DNA from 3 places in the Rubrivivax gelatinosus IL144 genome. Region 2 is predicted to be linked to each of the others. Evidence: predicted binding sites of a transcription regulator. Region 2 holds the regulator's gene; each other region holds the start of a gene.
What was found. The regulator LexA, encoded in region 2, represses DNA repair genes until DNA is damaged. The targets are predictions, from matches to a motif close to ACTGTATNNNNATACAGT.
Positions count from the first base shown of each region.

Region 1: the regulator LexA is predicted to act here: its motif matches at 3,204-3,221, upstream of imuA (translesion DNA synthesis-associated protein ImuA).
Region 3: the regulator LexA is predicted to act here: its motif matches at 5,020-5,037, upstream of imuA (translesion DNA synthesis-associated protein ImuA).

Region 1 covers NC_017075.1:3,654,283-3,663,787, reverse strand. The annotation lists gene RGE_RS16715 (YchJ family protein) at 1-362, opposite strand, end outside; gene RGE_RS16710 (alpha/beta hydrolase) at 462-1,388, shown strand; gene RGE_RS16705 (MFS transporter) at 1,420-3,156, shown strand; gene imuA (translesion DNA synthesis-associated protein ImuA) at 3,376-4,110, shown strand; gene RGE_RS16695 (DUF3224 domain-containing protein) at 4,110-4,499, shown strand; gene RGE_RS16690 (nuclear transport factor 2 family protein) at 4,496-4,936, shown strand; gene RGE_RS16685 (Y-family DNA polymerase) at 5,045-6,688, shown strand; gene RGE_RS16680 (alpha/beta hydrolase) at 6,699-7,361, opposite strand; gene RGE_RS16675 (tryptophan--tRNA ligase) at 7,514-8,722, opposite strand; gene purN (phosphoribosylglycinamide formyltransferase) at 8,796-9,425, shown strand; gene RGE_RS16665 (RsmB/NOP family class I SAM-dependent RNA methyltransferase) at 9,497-9,505, shown strand, end outside.
Region 2 covers NC_017075.1:2,521,041-2,530,545, reverse strand. The annotation lists gene dapE (succinyl-diaminopimelate desuccinylase) at 1-258, shown strand, start outside; gene prmB (50S ribosomal protein L3 N(5)-glutamine methyltransferase) at 255-1,124, shown strand; gene RGE_RS11700 (ABC-F family ATP-binding cassette domain-containing protein) at 1,121-3,103, shown strand; gene RGE_RS11695 (MarR family winged helix-turn-helix transcriptional regulator) at 3,199-3,660, shown strand; gene RGE_RS11690 (organic hydroperoxide resistance protein) at 3,698-4,132, shown strand; gene RGE_RS11685 (asparaginase) at 4,140-5,084, opposite strand; gene lexA (transcriptional repressor LexA) at 5,153-5,848, shown strand; gene RGE_RS11675 (helix-hairpin-helix domain-containing protein) at 5,854-6,231, shown strand; gene RGE_RS11670 (hypothetical protein) at 6,466-6,864, shown strand; gene RGE_RS11665 (hypothetical protein) at 6,861-7,229, shown strand; gene msrA (peptide-methionine (S)-S-oxide reductase MsrA) at 7,236-7,766, opposite strand; gene RGE_RS11655 (acyl-CoA dehydrogenase) at 7,853-9,046, shown strand; gene RGE_RS11650 (NAD(P)H-dependent oxidoreductase) at 9,048-9,505, opposite strand, start outside.
Region 3 covers NC_017075.1:1,885,962-1,895,466, forward strand. The annotation lists gene RGE_RS08845 (error-prone DNA polymerase) at 1-2,900, opposite strand, end outside; gene RGE_RS08850 (Y-family DNA polymerase) at 2,907-4,220, opposite strand; gene imuA (translesion DNA synthesis-associated protein ImuA) at 4,162-5,007, opposite strand; gene RGE_RS08860 (SOS response-associated peptidase family protein) at 5,135-6,094, shown strand; gene RGE_RS08865 (DUF938 domain-containing protein) at 6,238-6,810, shown strand; gene RGE_RS08870 (UvrD-helicase domain-containing protein) at 7,110-8,819, opposite strand; gene RGE_RS08875 (ATP-dependent nuclease) at 8,825-9,505, opposite strand, start outside.

The sequences.
Region 1 (9,505 bases), 1.1 Mb from region 2:
CGGCCGTCCTCGCGCACGAAGCGGCTGGTCTCGTGCAGCCGGAAGGCGCGGCCGGCGAGCTTGCTGCGGGCGACGAACTCGACCGTCGCGGTGTCGCCGTCTTCGCGGGCGCGGCGGACCTCCAGGCCCAGCCACTTCAGGCCGGGCTCGAACTCGACGCTCTCCGGCCGCGTGCTGGCGTGCCAGGTGGCCAGCAGGTAGGGCTCCAGCGCCAGCACGTAGGCGCTGTAACGCGAGCGCATCAGCGCCTCGGCGGTCGGTGCCGCGGCGCCGGCATGCCAGCGGCCGCAGCAGTCGTCGTAGTCGGCCTTCAGGCCGCAGGGGCAGGGGGTCATCGTCTGGTCCTCGGGCGGCGCGAGCATACGGCGCCGGCCGTGCAGCCGGGATGCGCTGGCTACACTCGGGCGCAGCCGGCTCGCGCACGCGTCGCGTGCACGCCACCGTCCCGCCAGGAACTCCCGATGCTCGACCCCCAAGCCCGCGCGCTGCTGGACCTGATGATCGACAAGCGCGTGCCGCCGGTGCACACGCTGCAGCCGGCCGAAGCCCGGCGCTTCTATGCCGAGCGCCGTGCCTTCACCCAGCCCGAGCCTCCGGCGGTGGCCGAGGTGCGCGACCTGGTCACCGACACCGGCCTGGCGCTGCGCCTGTACCGTCCGGGCGAGGGTGTGCTGGCGCTGCTCGTCTACTTCCACGGTGGCGGCTGGACGATCGGCGACCTGGACACGCACGACGTCGTCTGCCGCACGCTGGCGCTGGCCTCGGGCTGCGCCGTGCTGTCGGTGGACTACCGCCTGGCGCCCGAGCACCGTTTCCCGGCCGCCGTCGACGACGCCGTCGCCGCCGTGCGCTGGGCGCGGCGCGAAGCCGTCGCACTCGGCGTCGACCCGGCGCGGGTGGCCGTCGGCGGCGACAGCGCCGGCGGCAACCTGGCCGCCGTCGCGGCGATCGCCGCACGCGACGCGCACGACCCGCTGGCCGCGCAGTTGCTGATCTACCCGGTGACCGACATGCGCGCCGTCGCGCCCTCGCACGCCACCAACGGCCAGGGCTATCTGCTGACGAACGACAGCATCGCCTGGTTCCGCAGCCACTACGTGCCCGACGAGGCCTCGTGGACCGACTGGCGCGCCTCGCCGCTGCTGGCGCCCGACCTGAGCCGGCTGCCGCGGGCGCTGGTCATCACCGCCGGCTACGACCCGCTGCGCGACGAGGGTCTGCAGTACGCCGACGCGCTGTCTGCCGCCGGCAACCGCGTGCAATACGTCGGCTTCGAGCGCCAGATCCACGGCTTCGTGACGATGGGCCGCGTGCTCGACGAAGCCCACACCGCGCTCGCGCTGGCCGGCGGCTTCCTGCGCGAGGCGCTCGCGCCGGTGGCGGCCTGACGGTGCGCCGCCTGTTGCCGCGGGGGCGCCGATGAGCGGCGGCCACCCGAACCAGTTCGCGCTGCTCGCCCAGCGCCGCTTCGCGCCGTTCTTCGCCGTGCAGTTCCTCGGCGCTGGCAACGACAACCTGTTCAAGTTCGCCTTCACCGTGATGGCGACCTACGAGCTGCAGCTCCACTGGATGCCGCCTTCGCTGGCCGGGCTGGTGATCGGCGCGGTCTTCATCCTGCCCTTCGTGCTGTTCTCGGCCACCGCCGGGCAGCTGGCCGACAAGTACGACAAGGCGCTGCTGGCGCGCTGGGTCAAGTCGCTGGAGATCGCGATCATGGCCGCCGCCGGCTGGGGCTTTGTGCGCGCCGACGCCGTCGTGCTGCTGGCCTGCGTCTTCGGCATGGGGCTGCATTCGACGCTGTTCGGCCCGGTGAAGTACGCCTACCTGCCGCAGCACCTGGACGAGCGCGAGCTGACCGGCGGCAACGGCCTGGTCGAGATGGGCACCTTCGTCGCCATCCTGCTGGGCAACCTGGCAGGCGGCCTGCTGATGGCGGTGCCCGAGGCCGGCGCGCGCCTGGTGGCTGTCGCCTGCCTGGGCGTGGCGATGCTCGGCCGGCTGGTGGCCCAGGCGGTGCCGCGTTCGCCGGCGCCGCAGCCCGACCTGGTCATCAACTGGAACCCGTTCAGCGAGACCTGGCGCAACCTGCGGCTGTCGCGCGAGGACCCGGTGGTCTTCCGCTCGCTGCTGGGCATCTCGTGGATGTGGGCCTTCGGCGCGGTCTTCCTGTCGCAGTTCCCGGCCTTCGCCAAGGACGTGCTGCACGGCGACGAGCAGGTGGCCTCGCTGCTGCTGGTGCTGTTCTCGGTCGGTGTGGGCGTCGGCGCGCTGCTGTGCGAGACGCTGTCGCGGCGCCACGTCGAGATCGGTCTGGTGCCGCTGGGCGCAGCCGGCATGAGCGTCTTCGCCGTCGACCTGTATTTCGCCGCGCACGCTCTGCCGGCCTCGGCGCTGATGCCGGTGGCCGCCTTCGTCGCCCAGCCGGCGCACTGGCGCGTGATGGCCGATCTGGTGCTGCTGGCGCTGGCCGCCGGCGTCTACAGCGTGCCGATGTACGCGCTGATCCAGCTGCGCAGCCCGGCGACGCACCGCGCCCGCATCATCGCCGCCAACAACATCCTCAACGCGCTGTTCATGATCGCCAGCGCGTTGGGCGCCGGGGCGCTGCTCGGCGCGGGGCTGTCGATTCCAGGCGTGTTCCTCGTCGCCGGCGTCGTCAACGCCGTCGTCGCCGGCGCGGTGTTCTGGTTCGTGCCCGAGTACCTGCTGCGCTGCCTGGCGCTGCTGCACGGCCGGCTGCTGCGCCGGCTGCGTGTGGCCGGGCTGCAGCCGCCGGCCGACGGCGCCGCGCTGCTCGTCGGCGCGGCCCCGGGCGGAGCCGACCTGCTGCTGCCGGCGGCCGCCGGGCCGCGGCCGCTGCGCTGGGTCGTCGACCGGCAGCGGCTCGCCGGGCCGGGTCTGGGCGCGCTGCTGCGCCGCGCCGGCGCCGTCGCCTGGGTGCCCGCGCACGAGGACGCTGCGGCGCATGCCGAGGCCGTGGACCGCGCGGCGCAGGCGCTGGCCGCCGGCGAGCTGGTCGGCCTCTTCGTCGCCGACGAGGCCGGGCGGGCGGCGACGCAGGCGGCGCTCGTTGCACGCCAGCCGGTGCCGGTGCTGAGCGTGGGCTTCGTGCCGGGACGGCCGGCGCTGTTGTCGCTGGAGGCGGGGCCCGGCTGACCGTGACCGGATGCCGCCAGGCGCGGCGCCGGGTGCTTGCGGCGAGCACTGTATGGGCATACAGTCTCCTTCATGGAGACACTGCCCCTGTTCGCCCCGTCGCCGCCGGCTGCCGTGCCGGTGGAGGGGCGGCGTGCGCGGCGGGTGTGGCCTGTGCCGGCCCCGGCGGCGCCTGTGCTGGCCGTGCCGGCTGCTGCGGTGGCGCCGCCTGCGCCGGCCGTGCCTTCGCGGCCCGCGGCGCTGGAAGACCTGCACCCGGCGCTGTGGCGTGCGCACCAGCTCGGCCGCCAGCACGAGACCACCTGGCCCAGCGGTTTCGCCGCGCTCGACGCGGTGCTGCCCGGCGGTGGCTGGCCCTCGCGCGTGCTCACCGAGCTGCTGCTGCCGCGTGCCGGCCTGGGCGAGATGCGCTTGCTGGCGCCGGCGCTGGCCGCGGTGCAGCGCGACGAACGCTGCGTGATGCTGTTCGACCCGCCGGCGCTGCCTTTCGGCTGGGCGCTGGCCGAATGCGGGCTCGATCTGGCGCGGTTGTTCGTCGTGCGCAGCCGCCAGGCGCAGCGTGGCCGGGCGCGTGGGCCGCTGCCCGCCGCCGACGTGCTCTGGGCGCTGGAGCAGGCGCTGCGTTCGGGCCAGGTCGGTGCCGTGCTCGCCTGGCTGCCGGCGCGGCTGCCGGCCGACGCGCTGCGCCGGCTGCAGCTCGCGGCCCAGACGCACGAAGGCCCGGCTTTCGTGCTGCGCGACGACGCCGCGCGCACCCGGCCCAGTGTCGCGCCGCTGCGGCTGTGGCTCTGCGCCGCCGGGGCCGACGCGCTGCGTGTGCACCTGCTCAAGCGCCGCGGCCCGCCGCTGGCCCAGCCGCTGGCGCTGGCCTTGCCCCCGGTGCTGCCGGCCGCGGCCCGCGCCCGTGCGGCGGCGCCGGTGCTCCGCCCCACGTTCGCCCAGGAGGTCTTGTGATGAACCACGCATCCGGCGTCTTCGATGTCAGGCTGACGCCCGAGCCCGGCGAGTTCCCGCTCGCCCGGCGGCTGGACAAGCGCTACCACGGCCCGCTCGACGCCGTCGGCGAGGGGCGGATGCTGAGCTTCGTGAGCCCGGTGCCGGGCTCGGCCGGCTACGTCGCGATCGAGCGTGTCGTCGGCAGGCTCGACGGCCGCGAAGGCAGCTTCGTGCTGCAGCACCATGGCGTGATGGAACGCGGCCAGCCGCGGCTGGAGGTGCTCGTCGTGCCCGATTCGGGCACCGGTGCGCTCGCCGGCCTGGCCGGGCGGCTGGACATCCGCATCGAGCCCGACGGCCGCCATGTCTACGCCCTGGACTACACGCTGGAGGACCTGCCGCGATGAACACCCCCGCCGCTTCGGCCGCCGCCCCGGCGGCCGACACCACCCTGCTGGTGAACGAGTTCTGGCGCCGCATGGCGAGCAACGACTTCGTTTCGGTCGGCGAGCTGCTGGCCGAGGACTTCGTGCTCGACTGGCCCCAGTCCGGCGAACGTTTCCGTGGTGCCGAACGTTTCGTGCGCATGAACCAGGAGTACCCGGCGAACGGGCCCTGGCGCTTTCGTGTGCACCGCGTCGTCGGCGGCGCGCACGACGCGGTGTCCGACGTCGTCGTCACCGACGGCGTGCAGCAGGCGCGTGTGATCTCGTTCTTCGACTGCGACCTCGCCGCCGGCCGCGTGCGCCGCCTGGTCGAGTTCTGGCCCGAGCCGTACGCGGCGCCGCCGAACCGCGCCCACCTGGCCGAGCCGATCGACGACACGGAAGGCGAGGGCGGCTGAAGCCGGTGGCCGGGCGCCGGGCCGCCGACGCGGCGGGGCGCCTGCGCTGCGTCCTGCGGCTCGGCCCCGGCCGTTGCCCGGCCGGCTGGCTCGTGCCCTGTTTCGGCCATGTTCTGGATCGCGCTGCACGCCCCGCGGCTGTCGCTGGAGTCCTGGCGCGCGACGCTGGGCCCGGCCGAACAGGAGCGGCCGCTGGCGCTGGTGGCCGCGCACCGCATCGCCGTCGTCGACCGCCTGGCCGCCGAACGCGGCGTGCAGCCCGGCATGCGGCGCGGCACCGCGCTGGCGCTGGCGCCCGATCTGGTGCACGGCGAGGCCGATCCGGTGCGCGACGCCGCCGCGCTGACGGCGCTGGCGCATGCCGCGCTGGCGTTCACGCCGATGGTCGTGCCCGAGCCGCCGGCCACCGTGCTGCTGGAGGTGGCGGCCAGCCTGCGCTGCTTCGGCGGCGGGCCCCGGCTGCTGCAGCGTCTGCAGGCCGCCGTCGAGCCGCTGGGGCACACGCTGGGCATCGCCAGTGCGCCCACCGCCCGTGGCGCTTCGCTGCTGGCGCGCTGGCGGGGGGATCAGGCCGGCTTCATGCTCGTGCCGGGCGACCGGCTGGTGGCGCTGCAGGCGCTGCTTGCCGGCGCGCCGCTGGCTTTGCTGGACGCTGGGCGCGAGCCCGCCGCGGCGCTGCAGGGCATGGGCGTGCGCACGTTGGGCGAGCTGCAGTCGCTGCCGCGTGATGGCGTCGCCCGCCGCTTCGGCAGCCCGCTGCTGGACGAACTCGATCAGCTGCTGGGCCGGCGGGCCGACCCGCGCGAGCCCATCGTGCCGCCGGCGGTCTTCGAGAGCCGGCTGGAGCTGTTCGCACGTGCCGACACCACGGCCCAGGTGCTGCACGGTGCCCTCGTGCTGCTGGCGCGGCTGGTGGCCTGGGCGCAGGCGCGCCAGGTGCGCATCGCCGCCTTCACGCTGGGCATGCGCCACGACCGCCACCGCGGCGACGCGCCGCCGGCCACGCGGCTGCGCCTGGAGCTGGCCGAGCCTTCGCTCGACTCCGGGCACCTGCAGCTGCTGCTGCGCGAGCGCCTGGGCCGGCTGGAACTGGTGGCGCCGACGCTGGAGCTGGAACTCGAATGCCGCGAGACGGTGCACGCGCCGGCGCCGAATGCCGAGCTGTTCCCGTCGCGCCAGGGCCAGGCGCAAGGCCTGCTGCGCCTGTTGGAGCGGCTGCGCGCGCGCCTGGGCGACGAGCAGGTGCTGCGCCTGGCGCCGCAGCCCGACCATCGCCCGGAATGCGGCACGCGGCTGTTGCCGCTGGGTTCTGCGCCGGCCCGTCCGGTGCCGGCCGGCCGACGCAGCCGGCGTGCCCCGTCAGCCCCGCCGCCGCCGGAGCCGAGCGCCGCGCCGCCGGTCCCGGAGACCGACCCGGCGCAGGCGCTGATCGCCTCGTTGCTGGCGCGGGCCGCGCCGGTCGTGCCCGAGGCCGCACGCCGCCGCCGGGCCGCGCTGCACCGCCCGGTGTGGCTGCTGGACGCGGCGCAGCCGCTGCCCGAACGCCACGAGCGCCCGCAATGGCAAGGCCGCCCGCTGCGTGTGCTGGCCGGGCCCGAGCGCATCGAGTCGGGCTGGTGGGACGGCGGCCTGGCGGTGCGCGACTACTTCGTCGCCCAGGCCGAGGACGGCGCGCTGGTCTGGGTCTACCGCGAACGCCTGCCGGCCGACGACGCGGCCGGCGGCTGGTACCTGCAGGGCTGGTTCGGCTGACGAAGCCGGCTCAGGCCAGCACCTTCAGCAGCCAGCGCTGCAGCGCCTGCAGCTCTTCCAGGCAGACCGAGTGTTCCATCGGGTAGTCGTGCCACTCGACTTCGAAACCCTCGCGGCGCAGCGCCTCGCGCGCCGCCTGGCCGCGCACCAGCGGCACCACGCCGTCCTCGCGCCCGTGGGCGAGGAAGACCGGCGTGCCGCTGCTCGCCGGGTGGCGCTCGGCGGCCAGCGTCTCGGGCAGCGGCAGGTAGCCCGACAACCCGGCCAGGCCCGCCAGCCGGTGCGGCAGGCGCAGCCCGCCGCCCAGTGTGATCGCGCAGCCTTGCGAGAAGCCGGCGAGCACGATGCGCGCCGCCGGCACGCCGCGCGCGATCTCGCGCTCGACCAGCGCCTGCACCGCGGCGAAGGACTCGCGCAGCCCGGCCTCGTCCTCCCGGCGCGGCGCGTCGGGCCCGAGGATGTCGTACCAGGCGCGCATGCGGTAGCCGCCGTTGACCGTCACCGCCCGTTCCGGCGCCCGCGGCAGCACCCAGCGCACGGGCCCCAGCGCCTCCAGCCGCAGCTCGTCGGCCATCGGCAGGAAGTCTGTGCCGTCGGCACCGAGCCCGTGCAGCACGATGACCGTGGCCGCCGGCGTCACGCCCGGGTCGAGTTCGATCGTCTGCAGCGCCATCGGGTCTCCTTGCTCGGTCCTCATGTCACGGGGCGCGCCTCAGCGGGCGAACGCACACGGCGCACCCAGCAGACGCCGTGGATCCGGCTTCGCCGGTCCACTGGCGTCGCCCCCTTGAGGGGGAGCGGCGTCAGCCGCTACGGGGGTGGGCGTCAGTACGAAATGCCCATCGCCTCGCGCACGTCCTTCATCGTCTGGCGGGCCACCGTGCGCGCACGCTCGGTGCCCATCTCGACGATCCAGTGCACCTGCTTGGGGTTGGCGGTGAAGGCCGCGGCGCGTTCGCGCCAGGGTTGCTGTTCCTTGACGATCGCGTCGATGACCGGCTGCTTGCACTCCAGGCAGCCGATGCCGGCCGTCGTGCAGCCCTTGCAGGCCCATTCCTGGGTCGCCTCGTCGCTGTAGACCTTGTGGAGGGCCCAGACCGGGCACTTCTCCGGCGTGCCCGGGTCGGTGCGGCGCACACGCGCCGGGTCGGTGACCATGCCGCGGATCTTCTTGGCCACGGTGTCCGGGTCGTCGCGCATCAGCACGGCGTTGCCGTAGCTCTTGCTCATCTTCGCGCCGTCCAGGCCGGGCAGGCGGGCGTTCTCGGTGTACAGCGCCTGCGGCTCGACGAGGATGCTCTTGCCGCTGCCCTTCAGATGGCCGGCCAGCAGTTCGCTGTCGTGCGCCGTCCAGCCTTCGACCTGGGCCGCGGCCTTCTTCAGGATGCCTTCGCCCTTGGCCAGCGCCTCGGCGGCACCGGTCTCTCCGAAGGCCTTGCGCTGCTTCTCGAAGTAGCGCTGGTCGTCCTTGGAGAGTTTGGCCAGCGTCGCCGCCACCTGTTCGGCGAAATCGGGCGCGCGGCCGTAGAGGCTGTTGAAGCGCCGGGCGCATTCGCGCGTCAGCTCGACGTGAGAGGCCTGGTCTTCGCCGACCGGCACGTACGAGGCCTTGTAGATCAGGATGTCGGCGGCCTGCAGCAGCGGGTAGCCGAGGAAGCCGTAGGTCGCGAGGTCGCGGTCCTTCAGCTTGTCGATCTGGTCCTTGTAGGTCGGCACGCGTTCGAGCCAGCCCAGCGGCGTGCCCATCGCCAGCAGCGTGAACAGCTCGGCGTGCTCGGGCAGGCGGCTCTGGATGAAGATCGTGCTCTTCTCCGGGTCGAGGCCCGCGGCGAGCCAGTCGATCACCATCTCGTAGACGTTCTTCTCGATGACGTCGCGCTCTTCGTAGTGGGTGGTCAGCGCGTGCCAGTCGGCGACGAAAAAGAAGCAGTCGTACTGGTCCTGCAGCCGCACCCAGTTCTTGAGGGCGCCGTGGTAGTGGCCGAGGTGCAGGGAGCCGGTCGGGCGCATGCCCGAGAGAACGCGGGGTCGCATGGAGTTTTGCCGGGACAAGGAAAACGTCGATTGTCTCAGGTCGCGGTGGCCTGCTCGCTACACTGCGCGCCCCATGAAGCGCATCGTCATCCTGATCTCCGGCCGCGGTTCGAACATGGAGGCGATCGTTCAACGCTGCAGCGCCGAGGGCTGGCCGGCGCGCATCGCGGCCGTCGTCTCGAACCGGCCCGATGCCTCGGGGCTGGCCTTCGCCGCCGCCCACGGCGTGCCGACGGCGGTCGTCGACCACCGCGGCTTCGCCGGCGACCGCGAGGCCTTCGACGCCGCGCTGGCCGCCGAGATCGACCGCCACGAGCCCGACCTCGTCGTGCTCGCCGGCTTCATGCGCATCCTGGGCGACGCCTTCGTGCGCCGCTACGCCGGGCGAATGCTCAACGTGCACCCGTCGCTGCTGCCGGCCTTCCCGGGCTTGCACACCCACCGCCGCGCGATCGAGGCCGGCTGCAAGGCCGCCGGCGCCACCGTGCACTTCGTGACGCCCGAGCTCGACCACGGGCCGATCGTCATGCAGGCCGTCGTGCCGGTGCTGCCGGGCGACGACGAGGCGGCGCTCGCCGATCGGGTGCTCGCCGCCGAACACGTCATCTATCCGCAGGCCGTGCGCTGGTTCGTCGAAGGGGCGCTCAGCGTCGCCGACGGCGTCGTGCGCCAGCGCGACGGTCAGGCACAACTGCTCGTCTGAGCCGCCCGCGGCGGCGGCCGTCGCGCCCCGATCCGGGGCGCCGGCCGCGCTCACGGGATAATCGCGCCCCTATGCATCCG
Region 2 (9,505 bases):
CGCCCCTTCCTGACGACACCCGGCCCGCTGATCGCCGCGCTGGGCGCGGCCATCACAGCCGAATGCGGCGTCGAGCCCGAGCTCAGCACCACCGGCGGCACCTCCGATGGGCGTTTCATCGCCGCGATCTGCCCGCAGGTCGTCGAGTTCGGGCCGCTCAACGCCACCATCCACCAGATCGACGAACACGTCGACGCGGCCTCGGTCGAGACGCTGAAGAACGTCTACCGCGGCACGCTGAAAAACTTCTTTCCATGACCCTGATCGAGCTGATCGAGACCTCCAGCGCCCGCCTCGCCGAGGCGGGCGTTTCGTTTGGGCACGGCACCACCAACGCCTTCGACGAAGCCGCCTGGCTCGTGCTGTGGAAGCTGGGCCTGCCGCTGGACGCGCTGGACGAACACGCCGCGCGTGAACTGTCGGCGGCTGACGTCGCCGCCTGCGAGACGCTGCTGGCCGAGCGCATCGCCACGCGCAAACCCGCCGCCTACCTGACCGGCGAAGCCTGGCTGCAAGGCGTGCCCTTCACCGTCGACGAACGTGTCATCGTGCCGCGTTCGCTGATCGCCGAGCCCTTGGCCGACGGTGCGATCGACGCCTGGCTCTCGGACCAGACGCGGCGCGTGCTGGACCTGTGCACCGGCAACGGCAGCCTGGCCGTGCTGGCCGCGATGGCCTGGCCCGAGGTCGAGGTCGACGCGACCGACCTCAGCGCCGACGCGCTGGCGGTTGCCGCGATCAACGTCGAGCGCCACGGCCTGCAGTCGCGCATCCGCCTGCGCCAGGGCGACGGTCTGGCGGCGGCCGACGGCGTCTACGACCTCGTGCTCTGCAACCCGCCCTACGTCAACCGCACATCGATGCAGGCGCTGCCGCCCGAGTACCGCGCCGAGCCGGCGCTGGCGCTGGACGGCGGCGACGACGGCATGGACTTCGTGCGCACGCTGCTGGCCGCGCTGCCGGCGCATCTGTCGCCGCACGGCGTGCTGGTGCTGGAGATCGGCCACGAACGCGCGCATTTCGAAGCCGCGTTCCCGCGCCTCGAGGCCGTCTGGCTGGAAACCAGCGTCGGCGAGGACCAGGTGCTGCTGCTGACCGCGCAGGCGCTGGAGGCCGGCCTGTGATCACGCTGCGCAACATCACGCTGCGACGCGGCGTCAAGGTCGTGCTGCAGAACGCCAACCTGGTGCTGCAGCCGGGCGAGAAGGTCGGCCTGATCGGCCGCAACGGCGCCGGCAAGTCCAGCCTGTTCGCGCTCCTGACCAACCGCCTGCAGGCCGACACCGGCGACGTCGAGATCCCGCCGCGCTGGCGGCTGGGCGAAGTGGCGCAGAACATGCCCGAGACCGAGGACGGCGCGACCGACTTCGTGCTCCAGGGCGACATCCCGCTCGTGGAGGCGCAGACCGCGCTGGCCGCGGCCGAAGCCTCCGGCGACGGCCACGCCATCGCCGAAGCCCATATGCAGCTCGACGAAGCCGGCGCCTTCGACGCGCGCTCGCGCGCCCAGGCGCTGCTGCTGGGCCTGGGTTTTCGCAGCGACCAGCTCGACGCGCCGGTCAACAGCTTCTCCGGCGGCTGGCGCATGCGGTTGCAGCTGGCGCGCGCGCTGATGTGCCCGGCCGACCTGCTGCTGCTCGACGAACCGACCAACCACCTGGATCTGGACGCCCTGGTCTGGCTGGAAGCCTGGCTCAAGCGTTTCGACGGCCTGATGGTCGTCATCAGCCACGACCGCGAGTTCCTCGACGCCGTCACCAAGGTCACGGTGCACCTCGACGAATGCACGCTGACGCGTTACGGCGGCAACTACAGCGCCTTCGAGGAGATGCGCGCCGAGCGCCTGGAACAGCAGCAGGCCGCCTACAGCAAGCAGCAGGATCGCATCGCCCACCTGCAGCGTTTCATCGACCGCTTCAAGGCCAAGGCGACCAAGGCCAAGCAGGCGCAGAGCCGGGTCAAGGCACTGGCGCGCATGGAGAAGCTGGCGCCGGTGCTGACGGCCAGCGACTTCGAGTTCGAGTTCCGCGAGCCGGTGAGCCTGCCCAACCCGATGCTGTCGCTGGACGGCCTGGTCTGCGGCTACGGCAGCACGGCCATCGTGCAAGGTGTCAGCCGCTCGGTGCTGGCCGGCCAGCGCATCGGCATCCTGGGCGCCAACGGCCAGGGCAAGTCGACGCTGGTGAAGACCATCGCCCATGCGCTGGCGCCGCTCGCGGGCCGCATGACCGAAGGCAAGGGCCTGGTCATCGGCTACTTCGCGCAGCAGGAGCTGGACGTGCTGTCGCTGGACGACGGCCCGCTGATGCACATGGTGCGGCTGGCGCGCGACGTCGGCCCGGCGGCGCGCGAGCAGGAACTGCGCGACTTCCTCGGCCGCTTCCGCTTCACCGGCGACATGGTCACGCAGGCCGTGGGTTCGCTGTCGGGCGGCGAGAAGGCACGCCTGGTGCTGGCGATGCTGGTCTGGCAGCGCCCCAACCTGCTGCTGCTCGACGAGCCGACCAACCACCTGGACCTGACGACGCGCGAGGCGCTGTCGATCGCGCTCAACGAGTTCGAAGGCACGGTGATGCTGGTCAGCCACGACCGCGCGCTGCTGCGCGAGACCTGCGACGAGTTCTGGCTGGTCAGCCGCGGCGGCGTCGAGCCCTTCGACGGTGACCTCGACGACTACCAGCGCTGGCTGCTGGAGGTCTCGCGTGCCACGGCGCGTGGCCAGGAACCGCCGCCGCCGCCGCGGCCGGCGGCCTTCGTCCCGGCGACGCCGGTGGAGAGCAAGGCCGCACAGCCGGCGCGTCCGGCGCCCCAGCCGAGCGGCGACCGCCGCGAAGACCGCAAGCAGGCCGCGCAGGCCCGCCAGGCGCTGGCCAACCGCACGCGCCCGTTGCGCAACGAGCTGGCGCAGATCGACACCCGGCTGGAGAAGCTGGGCGCCGAACGCGCCGAACTCGAGGCCCAGCTCGCCAGCGGCACGATGTCCGGCGCCGAGATCGCCGAAGCGGGCCGGCGCCTGAACCACGTCGCCGCCGAGACCGGCATGCTCGAGGAACGCTGGCTCGAACTGCAGACCGAGATCGAGTCGCTTCAAGCCGAAAACTGAGTTCGATGCCGGCGCGGCCGGCATCAACCCTTCGGCCGGTCGGCGTATCAAGTTGTGCGCAACCGAGTTGCGCGCAACTGGCTACAGTGCGGCCCATGGCCTCGACCGACGCCCCCGCCCTGCTGCCACTGGAACGCCAGCTCTGCTTCGCTCTGTACGCGGGCTCGCTGGCGATGACGCGGCTGTACCGCCCGCTGCTCGAACCGCTCGGCCTGACCTACCCGCAGTACCTGGTGATGCTGGTGCTGTGGCACGAAGGCCGGCAGACGGTGTCGGGCATCGGCGAGCGACTGGACCTGGAGTCCGGCACGCTGACGCCGCTGCTGCGCCGGCTGGAACGCGCCGGGCTCGTGCGCCGCGAGCGCGACGAAACCGACCAGCGCCGCGTGCACGTCGAGCCCACCGAAGCCGGCCGCGCGCTGCAAGCCCAGGCGGTCGAACTGCAAGGCCGGCTGCTTGCCGGTGTCGACTGCGACGCCGCCGAACTGGCGGTGCTCGTCGAGCGTGTGCAGGCCCTGCGCCGGCGCATCAACGAATCCCTTCCCCGCGCGGCCTGAGGCCGCCCTTCACGACGTAACCCCAAGGAGACTTTCCATGGCCATCGAAAAAGCGCTCTACACCGCCCGCGGCACCGCCACCGGCGGCCGCACCGGCACCGCCAAGTCCGACGACGGCCGCCTGGACATCCAGCTGTCGACGCCCAAGGCGCTGGGCGGCGACGACGGCGCCGGCACCAACCCGGAGCAGCTCTTCGCCGCGGGTTACGCCGCCTGCTTCATCGGCGCGCTGAAGGCCGTCGGTGCCCGCCACAAGAAGGCGATTCCCGCGGACGCCTCGATCAACGCCGAAGTCTCGATCGGCCCGCACGCCGGCAAGCCGGGTGCGTTCGGCATCGCCGTCGCGCTGACGGTGTCGCTGCCGGGCTTCGACAAGAGCGAAGCCGAGGCGCTGGTCGCCGAGGCGCACGAGGTCTGCCCGTACTCCAACGCGACGCGCGGCAACGTCGACGTCGCGCTGTCGGTCGCCTGACGGCGGCTCAGGCGCGGCGCGCCAGCAGGTCCAGCATCAGCTCAATGCGCGCCTGCGCCGGTGTCGCCGCGCCGTAGTGCGGCAAGGCGCCGTCGGTCGTGCCGACGACGCCGCCTGCCAGGCAGCGCGAGGCGCGCACGACGGCCACCCCGGCCGCCAGCGCCCGCGCCGCCGCTTCACGCAGCGCCGTGTGCACCGTGCCGTTGCCGGTGCCGGCGATCACCAGGCCTTGCACACCGTCGGCCACCAGCGCATCGACGATGCGCCCGCTGGCACCGGCATGGCTGGTGACGATCTCGACGCGCGGCCATCGGCCGGGCGGCACCTCGCCGACCGGTGCGGGATGCAACTCAGGCGCCGGCCAGTCGCGCAGCCGGCGGAAAGCACCGTCTTCGACGAGCGCCACGGCTCCGGCGTCACCCGCCGAGAAGGCGTCGAGCTGCCAGCCGTGCAGCTTGCGCAGCTCGCTCCCTGCGTAGACCTTGCCGCCGAAAGCGACCAGCACGCCGCGGGCGCCGGGCTCGCGCGCCAAACGCACGGCGTCGAGCAGGTTCTGCGGGCCGTCGGGCGACGGCGCGCTCGCCGGGCGCATCGCCGCGGTCAGCACCACCGGCTTGGGCGCGGCCAGCGTGCGGTGCAGGAACCAGGCGGTCTCCTCCAGCGTGTCGGTGCCATGCGTGACGACGATGCCGGCGAACTCGGGCCGCGCCAGCCGCGACTGCAGCTCGCGGAGCAGCAGCGCCCAGGTCGCGTGGCCCAGGTCGCAGCTGTCCAGCCGCGCCAGCGTCCAGGTCTCCAGCGCCTCGCCGGCCAGCGCCGGCACGGCGGCGGTGAGCTGTTCGGCCGACAGCGCGCCGGCGTCGTAGCCGACGAGATCGTCGCCGCGCGCCGCCGTGCCGGCGATCGTGCCGCCGGTGGCGACCAGCGCGACGACACGCGATTCGCTTTGCATTCCGTGGTCCTCTGGATGAAAATACAGTGATCTGGATGAATCTCCAGTCTCAAAGACCGGATCACGCGATGGACGACAGCCCCAAGCTCACGCCGCGACAGCAGCAGATCCTCGACCTCGTGCAAAGCGCGATCGAGCGCACCGGCGCCCCGCCCACCCGGGCCGAGATCGCCGCCGAGCTGGGCTTCCGTTCGGCCAACGCGGCCGAGGAGCACCTGCAAGCCCTCGCACGCAAAGGCGTCATCGAACTCGTCGGCAACACCTCGCGCGGCATCCGGCTGAAGTCTGACACACTGCGTGCGCTGGCCGAGGCGCGCATGTCGCAGCACGGCAAGCAGTTCAGCCTGCCGCTGCCCAGCCTGGCGCAGCTGACGCTGCCGCTCGTGGGCCGAGTCGCCGCCGGCAGCCCGATCCTGGCGCAGGAACACATCGACCAGAGCTACGTCGTCGAGGCCTCGCTGTTCCAGCGCAAGCCCGACTACCTGCTCAAGGTGCGCGGCATGAGCATGCGTGACGCCGGCATCATGGACGGCGACCTGCTCGCGGTGCAGAAGGCGCACGAGGCCAAGAACGGCCAGATCGTCGTCGCGCGCCTGGGCGACGACGTCACCGTCAAGCGCTTCCGCCGCACCAAGGCCGCGATCGAGCTGATCCCCGAGAACCCCGATTTCCAGACCATCGTCGTGCCGCTGGAAGGCAGCGACCAGGGTTTCGAGCTCGAGGGCATCGCGGTCGGCCTGATCCGCAACACGATGCTGATGTGAGCGTGATGGCCGCGCCCTACGCCCGTCGCACGCTGCCCTCGGCGCCGCCGCGGCCGGGGCCGGCGCGCCCGCCACGGGCGCCCAAGGCACCGCGGCCGCTGAAGGCTCGCACGGCCGACGAATGCGAACTGCTCGAGCAACTGCCCAACATCGGTCCGTCGATCGCCGGTGACCTGCGCCAGCTCGGCATCCTGCACCCGCGTGAACTGGCCGAGCGCGACGCGCTGGCGCTGTACCGCGCGCTCTGCGAAGCCACCGGCAAGCGCCAGGATCCTTGCGTGCTCGACACCTTCATGGCCGCCGTCGACTTCATGCGCGGTGCCGAGCCGCGCCCCTGGTGGACCTACACCGCCGAACGCAAGGCGGTCTACGGCGCGGTCTGAGCACCGGCCGTTGACGCGGGCGGCCACGCTGCCGCCACGCCACTTCTCCCTCTCGAAAGATCGCCTCGGCTGTCGTCGGCAGCCGGCTGGTTCACTCCTGCCCGGCTGATGAACGGCGAATGAACTGACCGGCTTCGTGGCCCTTGTTCGGGCCTTAACGCGTTGCCCGGCTGACCACAATGCACTTAAGCCGTGCCATTCGTGGCCGATATCACGTTCATGACCAGTTCCAGCATGTTGCCCCGCAGCGCATCCCGACCCGCCGACAGCGTCGGCTTCGGTCGCGCGCCGGTGCCGCCGCCGTCGCTGCGCACCGCGCCGACCGCGGCCTGGGACCGTTTCGTCTTCTGGCTCACCGCCCCGGCGGCGCTGGACGCGGCGCCGCCGCTGAGCCAGCTGCCGGTCGCACGCCAGGAGTTCGTCGACTCGTTGCTGGATCTGCAAGGCTCCGACGTCCACCAGCTGTCCGAACGCATCCAGCAGGCGCGCACGCTGCGCGAACTCTGGCATCTGCGCGCCGACCTCTACCGCGTCGTCGCGCTGCACCGCAGTCAGTCCGAGGCCGAACGCCGCCTCGCCCGCCTCAACGGCCATTTTCCGAAGCGCGGTCGCTCGCGCCTGATGCCGCTGTGAACCGCCCTGCCCTGCACGCCGTCGAACGTCCGCGCCTGCCGGTGCACCCGGTAGTCGGCGCCGTCGCGCTGGCCGGCCCGCGCCTGGCGCGGCTGGCCGCACGCCGCGCCTTCGTGACGACGAAACACGATTTCCTCGTCGCCGCCGAAGAACTCGACGGTTCCCACGGCGAATGGGTGCGGCGCCAGGTGCGCTCCGCCGAGCAGCCGTCGGACCTGTGGCTGCTGCGCGGCACGGTGTTCGCCGCGCTGGCCTCGGCCGGCAAGTCGGAACTCGAGCCCCTGCTGCGCGGCAGCCTGGCGACGCTGTTTCCCTACGGCCAGCCCGAGACCGACTTCCTCTGCACGACCGGCCTGCCGCGCTGAGCGCGCTCAGCCGCGCACGCGTTCGCGGAAGGTCTTGCGGAACTTCTCCACCTTCGGCGCGATGACGTAGGCGCAGTAGCCCTGCTGCGGGTGCTGCGCGAAGTAGTGCTGGTGATAGGCCTCGGCCGGCCAGTAGTTGTCTTCGGGCGCGAGTTCGGTGACGACCCGCCCGCCCAGCGCCCGGTCGGCCTCGGCGTGCACCTCGCGCACCACCGCTTCCTGCTCCGGCGTGTGCCAGTAGATCGCCGAGCGGTACTGCGGGCCGACGTCGTTGCCCTGGCGGTCGCGGGTCGTCGGGTCGTGCACGGTGAAGAAGATCTCGAGGATCTCGCGCAGCGAGATGCGCTCGTCGTCGAAGCGCACGCGCACGACCTCGGCGTGGCCGGTGCGGCCTTCGCAGACCAGCTCGTAGCTCGGCTGGCGCAGCTGGCCGTTGCTGTAGCCCGACTCGACGCCGAGCACGCCGTCGACCAGTTCGTACACCGCCTCGACACACCAGAAGCAGCCGCCGCCCAGCGTGATCGTCTGCACCGCCATCTCTGCAAGCTCCTTGTCGCAGCGGTGACGGGCCGCCACGGCCCGGTCCTTACACTGCGGGCTGGATTATCCGGAGACGAGGACACATGCAGCGCTTCCAGTGGGATGACCCTTTTCTGTTCGAGCAGCAGCTCGCCGAGGACGAACGTGCGGTGCGCGACGCGGCGCGCGACTACTGCCAGGACAAGCTCCAGCCGCGGGTGCTGAGCGCGGCGCGCGAGGAGCGTTTCGACCGCGAGATCCTGTCCGAGATGGGCGCGCTCGGCCTGCTCGGCTGCACGATCGAAGGCTACGGCTGCGCCGGCCTGAACCACGTCAGCTACGGCCTGGTGGCGCGCGAAGTCGAGCGTGTCGACTCGGGGTACCGCAGCGCGATGAGCGTGCAGAGCTCGCTGGTGATGCACCCGATCCACGCCTACGGCAGCGAAGAACAGCGCCAGAAGTACCTGCCCAAGCTCGCGACCGGCGAATGGGTCGGCTGCTTCGGCCTGACCGAACCCGACCACGGCAGCGACCCGGCGAGCATGGCCACCCGCGCCCGCCCGGTCGACGGCGGCTACGTGCTGAGCGGCTCGAAGATGTGGATCACCAACAGCCCGATCGCCGACGTCTTCGTCGTCTGGGCCAAGGAGACCGACGCCCAGGGCGCCGCCGGCGGCCAGGAGGCGATCCGCGGCTACATCCTCGACAAGGGCATGAAGGGCCTGTCGGCGCCCAAGATCGAAGGCAAGATGAGCCTGCGCGCCTCGATCACCGGCGAGATCGTGATGGATCAGGTCTTCGTGCCGGCCGAGAACAAGCTGCCCGGCGTCGCCGGCCTCAAGGGCCCGTTCGGCTGCCTGAACAAGGCGCGCTACGGCATCGCCTGGGGGGCGCTGGGCGCGGCCGAGTTCTGCTGGCACGCCGCACGCCGCTACACGCTGGAGCGCAAGCAGTTCGGCCGGCCGCTGGCGCAGAACCAGCTGATCCAGAAGAAGCTCGCCGACATGCAGACCGAGATCACGCTGGGCCTGCAGGGCTGTCTGCGTGTCGGCCGGCTGATCGACGAAGGCCAGGCGGCGCCGGAGATGATCAGCCTGATCAAGCGCAACAGCTGCGGCAAGGCGCTGGACATCGCGCGTCTGGCGCGCGACATGCACGGCGGCAACGGCATCCACGACGAGTTCCACGTCATCCGCCACATGATCAACCTCGAGACGGTGAACACCTACGAGGGCACGCACGACGTGCATGCGCTGATCCTGGGCCGCGCGCAGACGGGGCTGCAGGCCTTCTTCTGAGTCAGCGGCGGACGTGGATGCCCAGGCCCGACTCGCCCGGCGCGAGTTCGGGCCGCAGTTCCAGCTCGGGGATGTGGTAGTCGCCGAGGTTCTGGCGCCGGAAGGCGATCGGCTCGGTGGTCCACAGCGCGTCCAGCCGCTCGCCCAGCGCCGCGCTGGCCTGGGCGAAACCGGCCTCGTCGATGCGGCTGCTGCGGTAGATCACATGCGGTGGCAGCACCTCGAAACCCGGGTAGAACAGGATGCCGTGCTGGATCGGGAACAGGATGTCGTCGATCGGCCCGTTGATGCCGCGCGGCGCGTAGTGCGAAGCCCAGCCGCCGGTCGTCACGACCAGCATAGCGCGCTTGCCGGCGAGCGTGCCTTCGCCGTAGCGGTCGCCCCAGTGCGTGTCCGAATGTTCGCCGACGCCGTAGGCGAAGCCGCAGGCGTAGACCCGGTCGACCCAGCCTTTGAGGA
Region 3 (9,505 bases), 640 kb from region 2:
ACGATGCCGCAGGCGCTCACCAGCCGCCCGTCGGGCAAGTTGTGGAGCTGTTCTGCCGTCATCAGCTTTCGGGCTGCAAGCAGCGGCCGCAGGATCGCCAGCGGATGACGCCTCAAGGTCAGCCCGGTGGCCGCGTAGTCCCAGACCACCTCTTCGCCTTCCGGTGCCTCGGGCAGTTCCAGGTAGGCCTCGTCGACCGGTGCCTCGCGCAGCAGCTTGGGCGTTGACCTGAGCGCCGCCGCCTCCCACACCTGTTGCCGCCGGTGCCCGGCCAGGCTCATCAGCGCGTCGGCGCCCGCCAGCAGCGTCATCTCGTGCTGTTCCAGCCCGGCCCGGCGGGCCAGGTCCTCGGCGCTCGTGAACGGCGCCGCTTTCCGCTCCTGCAGGATCCTTTTGGCCGACTCGAGCTTCAGCCCCGCGATCATCCGCAGCCCCAGGCGCACCGCGGGTGGATCTCCGTCGCCCTCCAGCGTGCAGTCCCAGTCGCTGTCCATCACGTCGGCGCGCCGCACCTCCACGCGATGGCGTTTCGCGTCCTGGACCAGCTGACTGGGTGAGTAGAACCCCAGCGGCTGCGAGTTCAGCATCGCCGCCAGGAACTCCGCCGGGTGGTGGCACTTGATCCAGCAGCTCGCGTAGACCAGCAGCGCGAAGCTCGCCGCATGGCTCTCGGGGAAGCCGTACTCCGAGAACCCCTTGATCTGCTCGAAGATCGCCTCGGCGAAGGCCTTGTCGTAGCCACGCGCGGTCATCCCGTCGACGATCTTGGCGTAGTAGTGCTGCAGCCCGCCCTTGCGCTTCCAGGCGGCCATCGCTCGTCGCAGGCCGTCGGCCTCCCCCGGTGTGAACCCGGCGGCCAACATGCTGATCTGCATGACCTGCTCCTGGAACACCGGTACACCCAGCGTTCGACCCAGCGCCTGCTCCAGTTCCGGGCTGGGGTAGCTCACCGGCTCCTTGCCCTGGCGCCGGTTCAGGTAGGGGTGGACCATGCCGCCCTGGATAGGCCCGGGCCGCACGATGGCGACCTCGATCACCAGGTCGTAGAAGCGCCGCGGCCGTAGCCGCGGCAGCATGCTCATCTGCGCCCGGCTCTCGATCTGGAAGACGCCGACCGTGTCGGCCTTGCAGATCATGTCGTAGGTCGCCGGGTCCTCAGACGGGATGTCCTGCATCCCGAAGGCCCAGCCCTTGCGCTGGCCGATGAAGTCCAGGCTCTTGCGGATCGCGGTCAGCATGCCCAGCGCCAGCACGTCGACCTTGAGCAGACCCAGCGCGTCGATGTCGTCCTTGTCCCACTCGATGACAGTGCGGTCGGCCATCGCCGCGTTCTCGATCGGCACCATCCGGGACAGGGGGCCCTTGGTCAGCACGAAGCCGCCCGGGTGCTGCGACAAGTGCCGCGGAAAGCCGATCAACTGGCCGGTGAGCTGGATCAGCTGCCGCACGGCCAGGTCCTGCAGCGACAGGCCCAGCTCGACGAGGCGCTCGGTGCGGATGTTGATGCCGTCCCACCAGGTATGGCCCTTAGCGACCTGGTCGATGACCGCCTCCGGGAACCCCAGTGCCTTGCCCACGTCGCGGAGCGCCGACTTGGGACGGTAGGAGATCGCCACAGCGGTCAGGGCGGCCCGCTCGCGCCCGTACTTGGCGTAGAGGTACTGGATCACCTCCTCGCGCCGCTCGTGCTCGAAGTCCACGTCGATGTCCGGCGGCTCGTTGCGCTCCTTGCTGATGAAGCGCTCGAAGAGCACCGACATGCGCGCCGGATCGACCTCGGTCACGCCCAGGCAGTAGCAGACCACCGAGTTCGCCGCGCTGCCGCGGCCCTGGCACAGGATGTGGCGCGACCGCGCGAACGCCACGATGTCGTAAACGGTGAGGAAGTAGTGCTCGTAGTGCAGGTCGGAGATGAGCTCGAGCTCGTGCTCGATCTGGGCCTGGACCTTGGCCGGCACGCCCTGCGGCCAGCGGCGACCGGCACCTTCGTAGGTGATCTGGCGCAGATAGGACGCCGGCGAGTGGCCCGAGGGCACGACCTCATCCGGGTACTGGTAGCGCAGTTCGTCCAGCGAGAAGTTGCAGCGGGCGGCAACCACCAGCGTCTCGGCCAGCAGCTTGTCCGGGTAGGTCTGCGCCAGGCGCAGTCGGGTGCGCAGATGACGTTCGGCGTTGGGCTGCAACGCGCTCCCACACTCGGTCAACGGCTTGCCCACGCGCGTGGAGGTCATCACGTCCTGCAGCGGCTTGCGCGAGCGCACATGAAAGTGCACGTCGCCGGTGGCCACCAGCGGGATGGCCGACAGCTCGCTGGCCTGGCGCAGCCGCAGCAGCCAGACCTCGTCGTCGAGCTGGCGCAGCAGCTCCACCCCGAGCCAGCAGCGCCCGATGAAGTGCGTCAGCAGCCAGCCTGCCAGGGCCAGCAGTTGCTCGTCGCCGGCCGATCGCTCGGTTGCGGCGATGACGACGCAGTCTGCCAGCTCGGCGGCGTCGAAGTCTTCAACCGCCAGCCGGTAAGTGCCCTTGTCGGAGCGGCGGCGCAGCCGGGTGATGAACTGGCACAGGTTGCCGTAGCCGTTGAGGTCGCACGCCAGCGCTACCAGGTGGAACGCTGGCAGCGACGGCTCCGAACCCGGCTGGACCTGGAACTGCGCCCCGACGAGCAGCTTCAGGCCGATCTTCTTGGCCGCCACGTGTGCGCGCACCATTCCCGCCATCGAACATTCGTCGGTCAGCGCCAGCGCCGCGTAGCCCAGTTGCTGCGCGCGCTCGACCAGTTCCTCGGGCAGGCTGGCGCCTTGGAGGAAGCTGAAGTTGCTGACGCAGCGCAGCTCGGCGTACTGGGGAATCGCGCCGGACCTGCGGCCGCCGTTCTCGGCAGTGACGTGAGGCTCGTCCATGGCCGCTCACGCGAAGACCCCGTGCAGGTACCAGGCGGTCTCGTCGTTGGCCAGCCGCTCCTGGTAGATCCACAGCACCCCGGCGTGCTCGCTCAAGGCCACCCAGTAGTCGCGCTGTACGTTGGCGGTGGTCGCGGCTTCGCCTTCGCCGATGCGGTGCCACCACCCGCCTTCGACTCGGTGCGGGCCGGTCAGCAGCAGCAGCACGCCCTGGTACATCGGCCGGGGGCCGCGGGTGGCGAGCTTCAGGGGTTCGGGCAACACCCAGCTCGGCTGGGGCATCGCCTTGATGGCCGCGCTCTTGCGCGGCCGGGGTGCGGCAGCCGGCTGCCACATCTGCATCCATTCGACCCGGTGGTCGTCGACGATCACCGGCCGCAGCACGCGGTCCGGCCCCAACCGGGCGGCGATGCGCTCCAGCACCAGTTGCAGCGACTCCCCGTCCTGCGCCGGGTCGGGCAGCAGGCTGGCGCTGGCCGCTTGCAGCGGCACGACTTCGTCCGCCCTGAGTTCGAGGTCGCCCACCGGCGCCGCGAGGCTCACCTTGGCCAGGTGCTCGGCCAGCAGCCGGCACAGGTGCTCGAGGTCGCGCGTCGGCGCCGCGGTCCGGATCGTCAGCTCGCCACCCTCGCCCGCATCCCGGGACCGCATTGAGTCGTGCGCCCAGCGCAGCGTGTAGGCCGTCGTGCCGCAGTGCCGCGCCGCCAGCCAACCGCAGAGCTGCTGCAGCAAGCGCCTCGCCCCGAAGAGCAGGGCCGGCGCCGTCTCGACCCGCGACATCAGCTCCAGCCGGGATTCGAAACGCTCGGGCAGCGCGACCCAGGTGTGGACGCAGGGCAGCAGCCCGTAGGCCTGGTCGATCGCGGCGAGCAATTCCTTGTCGAAGCGGCGGCTGACGCCGCCCCGGGGCAAGCGGCGGATGTCGCCCAGCGTTTTGCAGCCCAGGCGGGCGAGCGTCGCCTGGTGCGGGCCGACGGCGCTCAGGACGCCCATCGGCAGGCTGTCCAGGAGGTCCGGCAAGGCACGCTTGAAGCCGTTCTCGACGCCGACGCGGGCCAAGGCCAGGGCGGCGAGGCTGGTGCCGGCCCAGGCCACGGCCTTGACGCCCTGGTCAGCGGCCTCGTGCACGACCTGGTCGCGCAGCGCCGTCTTGCCGCCGAACAGACGCACGCTGGCCTGCACCTCCATCAGCACCGCTTCGTCGCACACCGTGACCCGGGGCGTGAACTGCAGCGCCCAGACCGCCAGGCCCTGCAGCGCCTCAGCGGACGGTGGCGTGCCGTCGGGCCGCGAGGGAAGCAACAGGGCTGCCCAGAGCATGAGGGGCCACCTTGGAGGGGACGTGAAGGAGCCGGCTGGGGTGCCGCAGCCGCGGCGTCAGCACCGCGCCCAGCCCGCCGGGAATCGACGCCAGCTGGATCACGCCGTCGTATGCCGCACCGCGGCGTTTGAGCAGCCGCAGCTGCAGTTCCCAGTCCAGCCCGAAGCTGGCCAGCACCCGCAGCGGGGCCGCCGAGGGCTCGTGCTGGGCCGACGAGGGCCGAAACAGGAAGACTGGACCGTCGCAGGCCGGAGCGCAGACTTGCAGGCGGCGGATCTGTTCCGGGCGGGCCTGCGGCAGCCAGGCGAGCACCGCGCCGCAGGTACCGGCCTTGACCAGCTGTTCGGTGCACCACAGCCGCTCAGACGGGGCATCGGCCTGGATCCAGACCAAGTGGGCATCGTCCAGGCCTTCGTGGCGCAGTCCTGGCAGGTGCGGGGTCTTCGGCGGACCGACCACGACCACCGAGCCACCCCGGCCGACGACGGCGCGCAGCGCCGGGCCGAGCAGCCGCCACTCCAGCACCGAAGGCTGCGGGCACAGCAGCTCGGTCAGCGACCGGCAGGGCCAGCCGCCGCCAGGCAGCTCGCGGTCCAGCGCCTCGAAACCGCTGCCCAGCACCGGGCCGGCCTGCAGGCCCAGCTCGGTGCCGCGCCACAGCGCCGACTCGACTTCGGGCGGCAGCTCACCCGGCTGCGAACGCCGTGAGCGGGACTGGACGGGACGGTTGAAGGCCTGGACCGGCACTTCCCCGTCGCTGCCGGCCCATTCCAGGGCGGCAGTCATGTGGACTCCGGTACTGTATGGATAGCCAGTATGCCACCAGGAAATCCGGGATGCCAACGGGGCTGGGGCGCGGGCGTTCCGTACACTGCACCGGACCGCGGGCGTCGGTCGAAGGGAAGGCTCAGCGATGTGCTACAGCGCCATGGTCGTGGCCGACTACATCCGCTACACGCGGGACTACGGCGTCGAGCTGTCGATCCAGGACTTCTACGAGCTGTTCCACCGTCGTCATGCCGACCCCAGGATCAAGATCCCGAAGGCGATGGAACTCGGCTTCGCGGGGAACGAGGCGGCCGCGGGACAGCAGATCAACGCCCTAATCGCCGCGTTCAACGCCGAGCAGACGATCAAGCTCGAGCAGGAGTTGTTCAAGCAGCGCAAGCGGCTCGCCGACGCCCAGAGGAGTCTGGCGGCCAAGGTGACTAAGACTGCCGCGGACAGCGAGCGCATCGCCAGCGACAAGGTGCGCTGGGCGCTGGCCAAGCTGGCGGACCTGCGGCGGACCACCCTGGAAGACCGCGACGCCCGCATCTTCCCCGGGCACTACGCGCCTGTGATCGTGATCGAGGGCGGGCGCCGCGTTTTGAAGCCGATGCGTTACCAGTGCCGGCCGGCGGGCAAGCCGGCGTTCTACGACCAGAAGTACCCGGGGACCTACAACGCCCGCCGAGACAACCTGGGCGGGTTCTGGAAGGACCTGTTCGGCTACTCGCACGGTCTCATGCTGGTCAACGCGTTCTTCGAGAACGTCGATGCGCACAAGGTCCAGGGCCGAGAGCTGGCTGAAGGCGAGAAGCCGACCAACGTGGTACTGGAGTTCCGGCCCCAACCGGTGCAGGACATGCTGGTGGCGTGCCTGTGGTCGCGCTGGTCGGCGCCGGGCGAGCCGGAGCTGCTGTCCTTCGCGGCGATCACCGACGAGCCGCCGCCCGAGGTGGCGGCCGCCGGCCACGACCGCTGCATCGTGCCGATCCGACCCGAGCACATCGACGCTTGGCTCAGTCCGGACCCGAAGAACCTGAAAGCGCAGTTCGAGATCCTGGACGACCGGGCACGGCCGTACTACGAGCATCGGCTGGCGGCGTAGCGCGACACCCTCATGATCCGATACGAGAAGGACTTTGAGCGCTTCGTGCCACTCCACGGGATCGGGTCACACACCGATGCCCGGGCGTCCCATCGCGGCGAGCCGGATCCGCGGACGCCGACCTTGCCCTGAACCTCAAGACCATGGCCGCCACTCACAGCCCTGCCGCCGAGCGCAACCGCGGCCCGATCTTGGCCGAACTGCAGCGCGTGCTGCCGAGTACCGGGCTGCTCCTGGAGATCGACAGCGGCAGCGGGCAGCATGCGGCTTTCTGCAGCGAGGGCCTGCCGGGCTGGCAGTGGCAGCCGACCGAAGCCGACGCCGCCGCGCTGGACTCGATTGCGGCCTGGTGCGCAGGCTTGCCGAGGGTCAGGCAGCCGCTGCTGCTGGATGTGCGCCAGCCCGTCTGGCCATGTCCCGAGCCGGTGGACGCAATCCTCTGCGCCAACCTGCTGCACATCGCGCCGTGGGCGTGCTGTGCGGCGCTGATGCGGGGCGCGGCCCTCTTGGAAGACGGTCTTCCGACCGCTCCGGGCAACTTGGCTTTCGACGCCGATCTGAAGCGGCGCAATGCCGAGTGGGGGATCAGGCGGCGGGAGGCCGTGGAGGCAGAGGCGCGGACGGTAGGACTGGCGCTGCACGAGCGCGTGGTGATGCCGGCAAACAATCTCCTACTGGTGTTCGGACGCGGAGGGGACCCCATCCCGAGGGACTGAATTGCAGTGGGAGCTGTCCGAGGCCTCAGGTTGTCATCGTCACGATGACCGCCGCCTTGCAGTCATCCGCTGCAGCACAGGCGCATCGGACTGAGGGACCGGAGTCCGGCGTGCTGCGGACATCGCCGGTGCCGAGTCGACGCATGTTCCCGAACGACCGCTTTCCGACCGCCTGAACTGGCGGTCTCGACCCAGAGCAGTCGATCGCGGCTCCAGATGGGCAGCTCGAAACTTGACGTTCGGGGCTGGCGTAGGCCAGCGCCAGCTTCCATCGCACAGCTGACTTCCGGAACATATAGCTAAAGAAACTGGCACCCGTCTCTCTGGGGCGTCACGATCGTCGTGCGCCGGATGGCCCGCGTGACCGCGACGCGCAGCGCCAGCCGCGACTGCGCGATGCGCCTTGCGTCGGCGTTCGCAGCCACGATCCGCCCGGAGTAGGTGCCCTCATAGATCACGACCTCGTCAAACTCCTTCCCCTTGGCCTTGTGGATGGTCATCAGGTGCAGCCCGCGCCACTCCTTCTGCGCGACGACGAAATGCTCCTGGAGCAGGGCGTCGCGAAGCGCCTCCTCTGCACCGAGATAGTCACCCTGCGTCCTCCACATCTCGCTAAGCGCTGTGCGCAGCGCAGAGCCCCTGTGCAGCAGGCGGAGAAAGCGAGCGTCCTCGGCCACGCGGGCCACTTGGGGCGCGGCCGAAGCGGCGATCAGCGCGCGCACGGCGGACCAATCTTCCTCGGGGTTCCCTGAGAGGCAGAGATCCGCGCGTTCCGCCGCAATCCTCTGGCACTCCATGACGACGAGCTTCCTGTTCTTGCCTCGGATCTTTCCAGTCGACATATATGCGCCGATGGCGCCAGCGAGGTCCATCTCCACCTGCGCCGGAGCCTTGTTTCCACCACGGCCACGGATGTGGGTGTGCAGCGTGGCGACTAGGCGTGACGCCAGCGCCGCGATGTCGCCGCCTTCCAGCAACACTGCGATGACGTTCGCCGCCAGAGACGGCGACTCCGCGTCCATCGCAACGTCATGCCGAAGTGCAGGCAGGCCATCCAGGTCAGACGACAGGTACTGCGAGAACTGCAGCATGAACGCCTTCGACGGCACGAGGACGGACACCGATGTGTTTGGCTGGTCGCGCAGACGCCGCAGCGCGGCGAGAACCTCCGCCTTCGCCCGAAAGTGCGGGCTCTGGTTCCTGCGGAAGCCATAGCGCACGATCTTCACGTGCGTGTACCGTCTGCCGCGGTTCCGATCGGTCAACAGGTCGTTGCCGAAGGCGGCTATGTCCGTTCCGTTGCTGCGGTGGTTCTCGCCCGAGAAATCGAAGCTCCCCGGTTGGAACGCCTCGACGAACTCACCCAGGCGGCGGGGATCGGCACCGCGGAACTCGTAGATCCGCTGGTCGGGGTCTCCGAGCGCGATTAGGCGGCTATGCCGACCCAGCTGACGGATCATCGCCCATTCGTCGGCGTTTGTGTCCTGGAACTCGTCCAGGATGACCATGGGATAGGCGTCGCAGTAGATGCCCGCCAACCGGGCGCTGCGCTGGAAGAGCTGCGCGACCAGCCGCGCGAACAGGTCGAAGTGCAGCCGCCCCTCCTGCTCGAATAGACGAAGCATCTCCTGCTCGCGGACGCTTGCGTCCACGTCCGCAAAGTGGGCCGCGGCCTCCGGCGGCGGCAGAAGGGTGATGGACCTCGCGGTGTTCAACAGATAGCCGTGGCTGCGCAGGATGCTCCATGCGAACCCGTGGTACGTGTTGATCTCGAGGCGCTTGAGTTTTTCCGGCGAGATGAGCTCGGCCGCCTTCTCGAGGATTCGCGCGACCGTTGGCCTTGCAAAGCTCAGGAACAGCACCTTTTGGCCTGGGTTCAACGCTCCGTGGGCAACCTGCTGCTGGGCTTTGACGAGCGCCACGTGAGTCTTGCCGGCGCCCGGGCCAGCTAGGGCCAATGCATGTCCGGGGCAGCCCAGGAAGGCGAGCTTCTGCGGACTCCAGACCATGGACTTCAGGCCGCTGCGGCTTCTGCTGGGGGCGCAGGCGGCGGAGCCGGAGACGGAGGCGGTGCAGGCGGCAGAGGCTCCACGACCCGGAAGACTCCGTGCAGGCAGCTTGAGATGTATTCAGGCATCTCCTGCCAGCCCGCGCAGGACGCCAGCAAGTCGGCCGCTTGGCCGCTGCCCTTGCCCCAGGCGAAGTACTGCGACAGCGCGTTGGCTATCGAAGCACTATCGGAGTCTGCCCTCGGTGTGACGGGGATCAAGTGCTGCGGCCAGTCGCCGTCGGCAACCACGCCCAGCGCGTAGCGCCGGATCGCGTTCTCGCTAGTACCCTGCAACACCAGCGACTCGAATCCCTTCATATGCGATTCGTACGGGTAGTCGACAGCGGCACGGATAAGGGCAAGCTGTGTCTCGTCCTGCTTGTCGAACACAGCAAAGACGGTCTTGCCCAGCCCCCTAAAGAAGTTGCCTAGCGGCGCGACTTGGGAGTCCGACTTGGCGTCGATGATCGCCACGCCGAGCGCCTCGAGCGACTTGAAATACTGGGGATCGGTCTGGCTGAGTCTGCGCGCGGCGGTCGGCAGCGCGTCGTACTCCGTGCGGCCCTCGACGATGAGGACGTACTTGGCGAGCAGAGCCTCGCAGAAGCGCGCCCGGAACTCCGCCTTGTAGGTCTTCGGCTTAAT